4 regions of the Enterobacter sp. MG-EB028 genome follow, and region 4 is predicted to be linked to each of the others. Evidence: predicted binding sites of a transcription regulator. Region 4 holds the regulator's gene; each other region holds the start of a gene.
The links. The regulator PhoB, encoded in region 4, activates phosphate uptake and scavenging genes when phosphate is short. The targets are predictions, from matches to a motif close to CTGTCATAAAACTGNCNNAT.
Positions count from the first base shown of each region.

Region 1: a site for PhoB is predicted at 878-897, ahead of glpT (glycerol-3-phosphate transporter). Genes of this name have one in related genera too.
Region 2: a site for PhoB is predicted at 1,249-1,268, ahead of phnC (phosphonate ABC transporter ATP-binding protein). Genes of this name have one in related genera too.
Region 3: a site for PhoB is predicted at 1,431-1,450, ahead of uvrB (excinuclease ABC subunit UvrB). Genes of this name have one in related genera too.

Region 1 is NZ_CP195079.1:3,311,481-3,313,684, forward strand. Features, by position in the region: gene glpT (glycerol-3-phosphate transporter) at 1-770, opposite strand, end outside; gene glpA (anaerobic glycerol-3-phosphate dehydrogenase subunit A) at 1,021-2,204, shown strand, end outside.
Region 2 is NZ_CP195079.1:385,665-387,868, forward strand. Features, by position in the region: gene phnD (phosphonate ABC transporter substrate-binding protein) at 1-349, opposite strand, end outside; gene phnC (phosphonate ABC transporter ATP-binding protein) at 373-1,161, opposite strand; gene yjdN (VOC family metalloprotein YjdN) at 1,298-1,735, opposite strand; gene ACR42C_RS01750 (zinc ribbon domain-containing protein YjdM) at 1,816-2,151, opposite strand.
Region 3 is NZ_CP195079.1:1,499,851-1,502,054, reverse strand. Features, by position in the region: gene uvrB (excinuclease ABC subunit UvrB) at 1-1,199, opposite strand, end outside; gene ACR42C_RS07100 (ABC transporter ATP-binding protein) at 1,951-2,204, shown strand, end outside.
Region 4 is NZ_CP195079.1:1,062,154-1,064,357, forward strand. Features, by position in the region: gene sbcD (exonuclease subunit SbcD) at 1-460, opposite strand, end outside; gene phoB (phosphate response regulator transcription factor PhoB) at 648-1,337, shown strand; gene phoR (phosphate regulon sensor histidine kinase PhoR) at 1,359-2,204, shown strand, end outside.

The DNA of each region.
Region 1 (2,204 bases), 2.2 Mb from region 4:
TACCACAGCAGCTTGTTCGGCAGCACGTACTTCATGAAGATCTGTTTTGCGGTCAGCTCTTCTTCGTGCTTCTCGCTGTAATCGTCCGGATAGTCGTTTTTGTACTCTTCAATCGGCGGCAGCCCGCAGGACTGCGGCGTATCGCGCATCAGGGCGAAGGCAATAATCGCCACCAGAATGGCGCCAAAGGCAGGCATATAAAGCGCGGCGTGCCAGTCGTTAAACCAGGCCATCCCCAGCAGGAACAGCAGAGGTGGAAGCCCGCCCCCGACGTTATGCGCGCAGTTCCACACCGATACAATACCGCCACGCTCTTTCTGCGACCACCAGTGGACCATGGTACGCCCGCACGGCGGCCACCCCATCCCCTGGAACCAGCCGCAGATGAACAGCAGGACAAACATAATGGCAATGCTGGACGTCGCCCACGGCACAAAGCCCATGAACAGCATGACCGCTGCCGCCAGGATCAGACCGGCGGGCAGGAACACGCGCGGATTCGAGCGATCCGACACGGAACCCATGATGAATTTAGAAAAACCGTAGGCGATAGAGATCCCCGACAGCGCGAATCCCAGATCGCCGCGTGAAAAGCCCTGCTCCACCAGATACGGCATGGCGAGCGCAAAGTTTTTACGTACAAGGTAGTACGCCGCGTACCCGAAGAAGATCCCCAGGAAAATTTGCCAACGCAGACGACGGTATAGCGGATCAATTTCTGCCTCTGGCAGACGCGCCCGGTGTGGCGCAGGTTTGAAGATACTGAGCATAACAGCCTCCGTGGCCTTTCAAAAAATGACCAGGCATCTCGTGCCCGGTTACAGAGGCGGGGATGTTAAAAAAACATGCGGTTTGTTACTGTGAATCAACGCACAGATTGTTACAGAAATATGACAGAATGCGCAAAAAAGCGCATGAAATCACGTTTCAGTTTCGAATTTCGCGCGTTTATGTTCGAAATCAAACAAACCACACGATCTATGTGGCTAAATGCTAAAAAACGAACATAGAGGAAAGGCAATGACAATTCACGATCCACGCTACAGCGATGTGATTATCATTGGCGGTGGCGCAACCGGCGCCGGCATCGCACGCGATTGCGCCCTTCGCGGCTTAAGCGTCACGCTACTGGAGCGCCACGATATTGCCACGGGCGCAACCGGACGAAACCACGGCCTGCTCCACAGCGGCGCGCGGTATGCGGTTACCGACGGTGAATCCGCGCGCGAATGTATCGCTGAAAACCAGATCCTCAAGCGCATCGCCCGCCACTGCATTGAGCCGACCGACGGCCTCTTTATTACGCTTCCCGAAGATGACCTCGCCTTTCAGTCAACCTTTATAACCGCCTGCACTGCAGCGGGTATTCAGGCCGAGGCCGTCGACCCGGCGCTGGCGCGGCGGCTGGAGCCGTCGGTGAACCCGGCGCTTATCGGCGCGGTGAAAGTGCCTGACGGCACCGTCGATCCGTTCCGCCTGACCGCCGCCAACATGCTGGATGCCCGCGAGCATGGCGCGCACATTCTGACCGGACATAAAGTGACCGGGCTTATTCGCGAGGGACATCGCATCTGCGGCGTGCGGGTGTTTGATACGCAGTACAACGAGCACAGCGAGCTGTATGCCGCCGTGGTGGTCAACGCGGCGGGGATCTGGGGCCAGCGCATTGCGGAGTATGCCGACCTGTCGGTGCGCATGTTCCCGGCGAAAGGCTCGCTGCTGATCCTCGACCACCGCATCAATAACCACGTGATCAACCGCTGCCGCAAGCCGTCCGACGCCGATATCCTCGTCCCGGGCGACACCATTTCGTTAATCGGTACCACCTCAACCCACGTCGACTACAGCGAAATTGACTACAACCGCGTGACCGCCGAAGAGGTCGACATCCTGCTGCGGGAAGGGGAAAAATTGGCCCCGGTAATGGCGCTGACGCGTATTCTCCGCGCCTACGCGGGCGTGCGTCCGCTGGTCGCCAGCGACAACGACCCGAGCGGACGCAACGTCAGCCGGGGGATCGTGCTGCTCGATCACGCCGAGCGCGACGGCATGGACGGATTTATCACCATCACCGGCGGCAAGCTCATGACCTACCGCCTGATGGCGGAGTGGGCAACCAATGCCGTCTGCCGCAAGCTCGGCAATACCGAGCCGTGCGTCACGGCAGAACAGCCTCTACCGGGATCGCGCCAGTCTACCGAAAA
Region 2 (2,204 bases), 680 kb from region 4:
GGGAGCCATCTGCCGCAACGGTCTGGGCAAAGACCTGGCCGTTGGCGCGGTCCACCGCTTCCATCGCCGAGAGGTTACCGTACCAGGCAATGTCCACTTTGTTGAAGCGCATTCCCTGGATGATGCCCGCGTAGTCCGGGGCGAAGAAGGCGTTTACTTTGATCCCCAGCCTGGTTTCCATATCTTTCAGGAACGGTTCCCACTGAGGCTTCAGGTTCTGCTGTGATTCCGTTGAAATAATGCCGAAATTCAGCGCTTTTTCCTGCTCTTCCGCATACGCCGGGCTTAACAGGGTGCTGATGCTGAACATGCTGGTAAAGGCCAGCGCGGCAACGGCTTTATAGTTCATTTCCATTCCTCGTTATGGGGACGTTATGCAGCCTGCGCGCGCTCTTCGACGCGGTTTACGCTGCGGTAGAGATGATCAAAACGTTCGTTATCAAACTGATGGCTCGCGCCATCAAAGAAGACATGCCCCTGCCGCAGGGCGACAATGCGCTCGCAGTAGCGCAGGGCGTAATCCACCTGATGCAGCGTGACCACCACGGTAATGCCGTCGTTCTGGTTGATGTCGCGCAGGGTTTCCATCACGATGCGCGCCGATTCCGGGTCCAGCGAGGCGATAGGCTCGTCGGCCAGAATGATTTGCGCTTTCTGCATCAGCGCGCGGGCGATGGCGACGCGCTGCTGTTGTCCACCGGAGAGGGTGGAGACGCGCTGGTGGGCGAAGTGCGCCATGCCGACGCGGGTCAGCGCCTGTAAGGCTTCCTGCTTCTGGGATGGGGAGAACCAGCGCAGGCAGGTGCGCCAGAACGGGGTGCTGCCGAGGGCGCCAATCAGCACGTTCTCCAGCACCGTAAGACGGTTCACCAGGTTGAACTGCTGGAAGATGTAGCCCGTCCGGGCGCGGCTTTTTCGAATATCGCTCGCCAGACGCCCTGCGCGCTGCACGGTGTTGCCCAGCAGCTCGACGTGGCTTTCCGGCGTTTTATCGCAGGTAATGAGGCCGCTTAAGTGGCGTAAAAGGGTGGATTTTCCCGAACCAGACGGCCCGAGAAGCGCCACCATGTCGCCCTGCTGGACGGTCAGATCAACGGCATGCAGCGCCTTGTTGTGATTGAAGGTTTTGCTCAGTTTCTCGACGCGGATAACAGTTTGCATGTGCTGGGCCTCACGATAAATGTGGCCTCATGCTGGCGCATCAATATGACATTTGGGTTAAGTGCAGGTTGCGGGAGTTTGAAGAGTTGAGGGGAGTTTGATGACAGGCGGAGGCAGACCGCCCACCGCCCGAAAATTAGTGCTGTTGCTTAACGACGTTAATCATCCACGGCACGCCGTATTTATCGGTGACCTTACCGAAGCCGTGCGCCCAAAAGGTTTCCTGCCAGGCCATTTCGATATTGCCGCCATCGGCGAGGTTGTCGAACCAGCGCTTGCCTTCCGACACATCCTGCGTGTCGAGCACCAGCGTGAAGCCCGCGTACTGTGCGCTGCTGCCCGGCGGCAGCCCGTCGCTCATCATGATATCGCTGCCCGCAATGCGGACATTGGAGTGAGCGATAGCCGAATCCGGAAACTGCATGCCGGACGGACAGCCTTCTTCGCTGTTATCGCTTTTTGGCATTTCGCCGAAGGTTATTTTATAGAGGAGTTCTGCGCCGACGGCCTGCTGATAGAAGGCGGTAGCCTCTGCACAATTGCCGGCGAAAGAGATGTAGGGACTTAACGGCATAATCTTTACCTCACGTAAGAAAAGCCCGTTAAGTGTAGTTCCCGAAAGCCCGGTAAGCGAAGCGCTACCGGGCGGGTAAATCAGTTCTTTTTCACGAACTCAGATTTCAGTTTCATTGGACCGAAGCCGTCAATTTTGCAGTCGATATTATGATCGCCTTCAACCAGACGGATATTCTTCACTTTGGTACCAATCTTCAGCATGGAAGAGCTGCCTTTCACCTTCAGATCTTTCACCACGGTGACGCTGTCGCCATCCGCCAGCAGATTGCCGTTCGCATCTTTGACGACCAGCGCATCAGCATCCTGCGCTGGCTCGGCATCATTCCATTCGTGTGCGCATTCCGGGCAGATGAACATGCCATTATCTTCATAGGTGTATTCAGAATTGCATTTTGGACAGTGTGGGAGTTGCATATCGGTATCCTCAAAAGTGTTAACGCGCTGGAAAGTGCCAGCTTAATGACGGC
Region 3 (2,204 bases), 440 kb from region 4:
TCGTAGTTGCCCGGCGTGGCCGACACGTAGATGGTTTGCGGCGCCAGCGCCTCAAACTCTTCAAACTTCATCGGACGGTTATCGAGCGCTGACGGCAGGCGGAATCCGTACTCCACCAGCGTCTCTTTACGCGCGCGGTCACCGCGGTACATCCCGCCGATCTGCGGGATCGTGACGTGGGATTCGTCGATCACCAGCAAACCGTCTGCCGGAAGGTAGTCAAACAGCGTCGGCGGCGGCTCGCCCGGCCCGCGCCCAGAGAGGAAGCGCGAGTAGTTTTCGATACCCGAGCAATAGCCCAGCTCGTTCATCATCTCCAGATCAAACTGTGTGCGCTGGCTCAGGCGCTGCTCTTCCAGCAGCTTATTGTTCGCCAGAAGCACCTTACGGCGCTCTGCCAGCTCCACTTTGATCTCTTCCATCGCCTGCACGATACGCTCGCGTGGCGTCACGTAGTGTGTTTTAGGGTAGATGGTAAAACGCTGGATCACCGACTCAACGTGCCCGGTCAGCGGGTCGAACAGCGACAAACGCTCCACCTCTTCGTCAAACAACTCAACACGCAGCGCCATATCGTCCGATTCCGCAGGGAAGATGTCGATCACCTCACCGCGCACGCGGAACGTCCCGCGCTGGAACGCCTGGTCGTTACGGGTGTATTGCAGCTCGGCCAGGCGGCGCAAAATCGCGCGCTGATCGATGATCATCCCCTGCGTCAGGTGCAGCATCATCTTCAGGTAGAGATCCGGGTCGCCCAGGCCGTAAATCGCCGAAACCGACGCGACCACAACCACATCGCGACGCTCAAGCAGCGCCTTGGTCGCCGACAGTCGCATCTGTTCGATGTGTTCGTTCACCGAAGCATCCTTCTCGATGAAGGTGTCAGAGCTCGGCACATAGGCTTCCGGCTGGTAGTAATCGTAGTAGGAGACGAAATACTCCACCGCGTTTTCCGGGAAAAACTCTTTCATCTCGCCGTAAAGCTGTGCCGCGAGGGTTTTGTTGGGTGCAAGCACCATCGTGGGGCGCTGCAGGTCAGCGATCACGTTCGCGACAGTAAACGTTTTGCCCGAGCCGGTTACCCCCAGCAGCGTCTGGTGCGCCAGCCCGTCTTCCAGCCCCTCTTTAAGGCGACGGATCGCCTCAGGCTGATCGCCTGATGGGCGGAAAGCAGAATTCAGTTTGAACGGTTTACTCATGGGCGACGACCTGATGACGTTATAAGCGGCAGGTGAGTAATTTTACTCGTTGTTGCCAGGAATGCCAGTAAAAAACACTGGATGAAAAACCAGTGGCGTGTCAGGATATTTAGCGTAGCGGCTGAATCATTAGCGCGTTAGCGAACAAAATTTAGGCTCTGACGAGATAAAAAACCAGCCAGGCTGGGTTATCCCCAGAACTTTTTCTTTTTTAACATTTGTCAAGCCAGGTAATGATAGTTTTATGGCAACGAGTGACACTTTCATTACGGTAATTGCTTTTATCTAACCAATTAAATTATAAAGGATATTTTCTAAAGCCGCGTTTCGCGTCAATTTGGGCGAAAGCCGCGTCTTCTCTCGCTTATCGCGTGTTTTCTAACTCTAATGCACATGGTTATCCACAGGAATAGTGGATAACTGCTTCCAGCCCGTGCAGACCGCCGCTCAGCAAATTCCCGGATTTTCCCACGAGGCGGCAACAAAAAATTTTTATAGCTATTTTTTGACGATAAACAGTTGAGTCATTCATAACCAACCGGTGCGATCCTGCTCACATTTCCGCCATTTTTCGTCCTGCACCACCATTCAACACCGCCAGCACCGCCGATGTGCAATCCCCGTTCGTTTAGACGATTCACCGGTGGCTTATTCCTAAAAAAAGCCGTTTTTTTAATCGATTTACGCTTTCTGGCAGGGGTTTTGCAGAAGCATAAACGAGCGTCACCGACACATTTTTAAGGAGAGAAAGATGTTGAGTCTGCGTGCAGTGAATCAGTTTTACGGAAGCCAACATACGCTGTGGAACGTGGATTTAGATTTTCCGCAAGGGATGTGCACAGGCGTCGTTGGCCTGCCGGGGATGGGCAAAACCACCCTCATGAACTGCATTACCGGAAAAGTGCCCGTCGATAGCGGCACCATCATCTGGCATGAAGCGGGTGCACCGCCGCGTGATTTGCTCAGCCAGGCGTCAGAAGAGCGTTCAGGGCCGGGAATAGGCTA
Region 4 (2,204 bases):
ATAAATGCTGCTGCTTTTCCGCACCCGACAGCCCCGCCTGGCTTTGCAGGATGTCGCGCGGCCGTAAAAACGGAATGGGGCACAGTACCGCCCCCGGGGTGCCGTCGCGTTTTTTCAGGATCTGGGGCGCGTGCCCGGCGCTGGCGACCACGGTGGTATTGAGAAACGCCAGGATGTCGCGGGATTCATTGAGCGTCGCGACGGAATCATGGTTGCCGGCAACAATCACCAGATGACAGCCGGTCTGCTGCAGGTTGACCACGAAGCGGTTGTACAGCTCACGCGCATAGCTGGGGGGCGAGCCGGTATCAAAGATGTCACCCGCCACGATAATCGCGTCCACCTCGTGCGTCCGGGCCGTTTCCAGCAGCCAGTTCAGGAACGCTTCATGTTCAGCCGCACGGCTTTTGCTGTAAAAATTTTGACCCAGATGCCAGTCCGAGGTGTGAAGTATGCGCATAGGAGATCCGTGGCGAAAAACGATGCGGGCGATTATAAACTGTCAGGGAGAGGAAAATAACCGCTGTAATAAAACAACAGTTTGCCATTTGTAGTGGTACTGTTTTTCATAAATCTGTCATAAAACTGACGCATAATGGCGCCGCATTACAAACTTGTAACTTAAATAAGATAAGACAGGGCAAAGTATGGCGAGACGTATTCTGGTCGTAGAAGATGAAGCTCCAATTCGTGAAATGGTGTGCTTCGTGCTCGAACAAAATGGCTTCCAGCCGGTTGAAGCGGAAGATTATGACAGCGCGGTGAACCAGCTGAATGAACCCTGGCCCGATCTGATTCTGCTTGACTGGATGTTGCCCGGCGGCTCCGGACTGCAGTTTATCAAACACCTGAAGCGTGAAGCGCTGACCCGCGATATTCCGGTTGTGATGCTCACGGCGCGCGGAGAGGAAGAGGATCGCGTGCGCGGTCTGGAGACCGGCGCGGACGATTACATTACCAAGCCTTTCTCCCCGAAAGAGCTGGTTGCGCGCATTAAAGCCGTGATGCGCCGAATTTCGCCGATGGCGGTGGAAGAGGTGATCGAAATGCAGGGCCTCAGCCTTGACCCCACCTCACACCGCGTGATGACCGGCGAAAACCCCCTCGACATGGGGCCTACCGAATTTAAACTCCTGCACTTCTTTATGACCCATCCGGAACGCGTTTACAGCCGCGAGCAGTTGCTGAATAACGTCTGGGGAACTAACGTGTATGTCGAAGACCGGACGGTTGACGTACATATCCGCCGCCTGCGAAAAGCGCTGGAACTGAGCGGCCACGATCGCATGGTACAGACGGTCCGCGGCACGGGTTATCGTTTCTCGACCCGTTTCTGAACAATGACAGGAGTGTGACGCGTGCTGGAACGTCTGTCATGGAAAAGGCTCGTCTTTGAACTGATCTTATGCTGTATTCCGGCCCTTCTTCTGGGGGCCTTTCTTGGGCATCTGCCGTGGTTTCTGCTGGCGGCGGTCACCGGGCTGTTAGTCTGGCATTTCTGGAACCTGCTGCGTCTCTCATGGTGGCTGTGGGTTGACCGCAGCATGACGCCGCCGCCGGGAAGCGGCAGCTGGGAGCCGCTGCTGTACGGTCTGCACCAAATGCAGATGCGTAATAAAAAGCGCCGTCGCGAGCTGGGAAGCCTGATCAAACGCTTTCGCAGCGGTGCAGAGTCGCTGCCGGATGCGGTGATCCTGACGACCGAAGAAGGAACGATCTTCTGGTGTAACGGCCTGGCGCAACAGCTGCTGGGTCTGCGCTGGCCGGACGATAATGGTCAGAACATCCTCAACCTTCTGCGTTATCCCGAGTTCACGCTGTATCTGAAAAAGCGTGATTTTACCCGTCCCCACAATCTGAAGCTGAATAACGGTCGCCATCTGGAAATCCGCGTTATGCCCTACAGCGATCGCCAGTGGCTGATGGTGGCGCGCGACGTTACCCAGATGCACCAGCTGGAAGGGGCGCGTCGTAACTTCTTCGCCAATGTGAGCCACGAGCTACGCACTCCGTTGACCGTGCTGCAGGGCTACCTGGAGATGATGCAGGAGCAAACCCTGGAAGGCGCGCCGCGTGAAAAAGCGCTGCACACGATGCGTGAGCAAACGCACCGTATGGAAGGGCTGGTGAAACAGCTGCTGACGCTCTCGAAGATTGAAGCGGCGCCGTCGCTTGCGCTGAATGACACCATAGATGTGCCAATG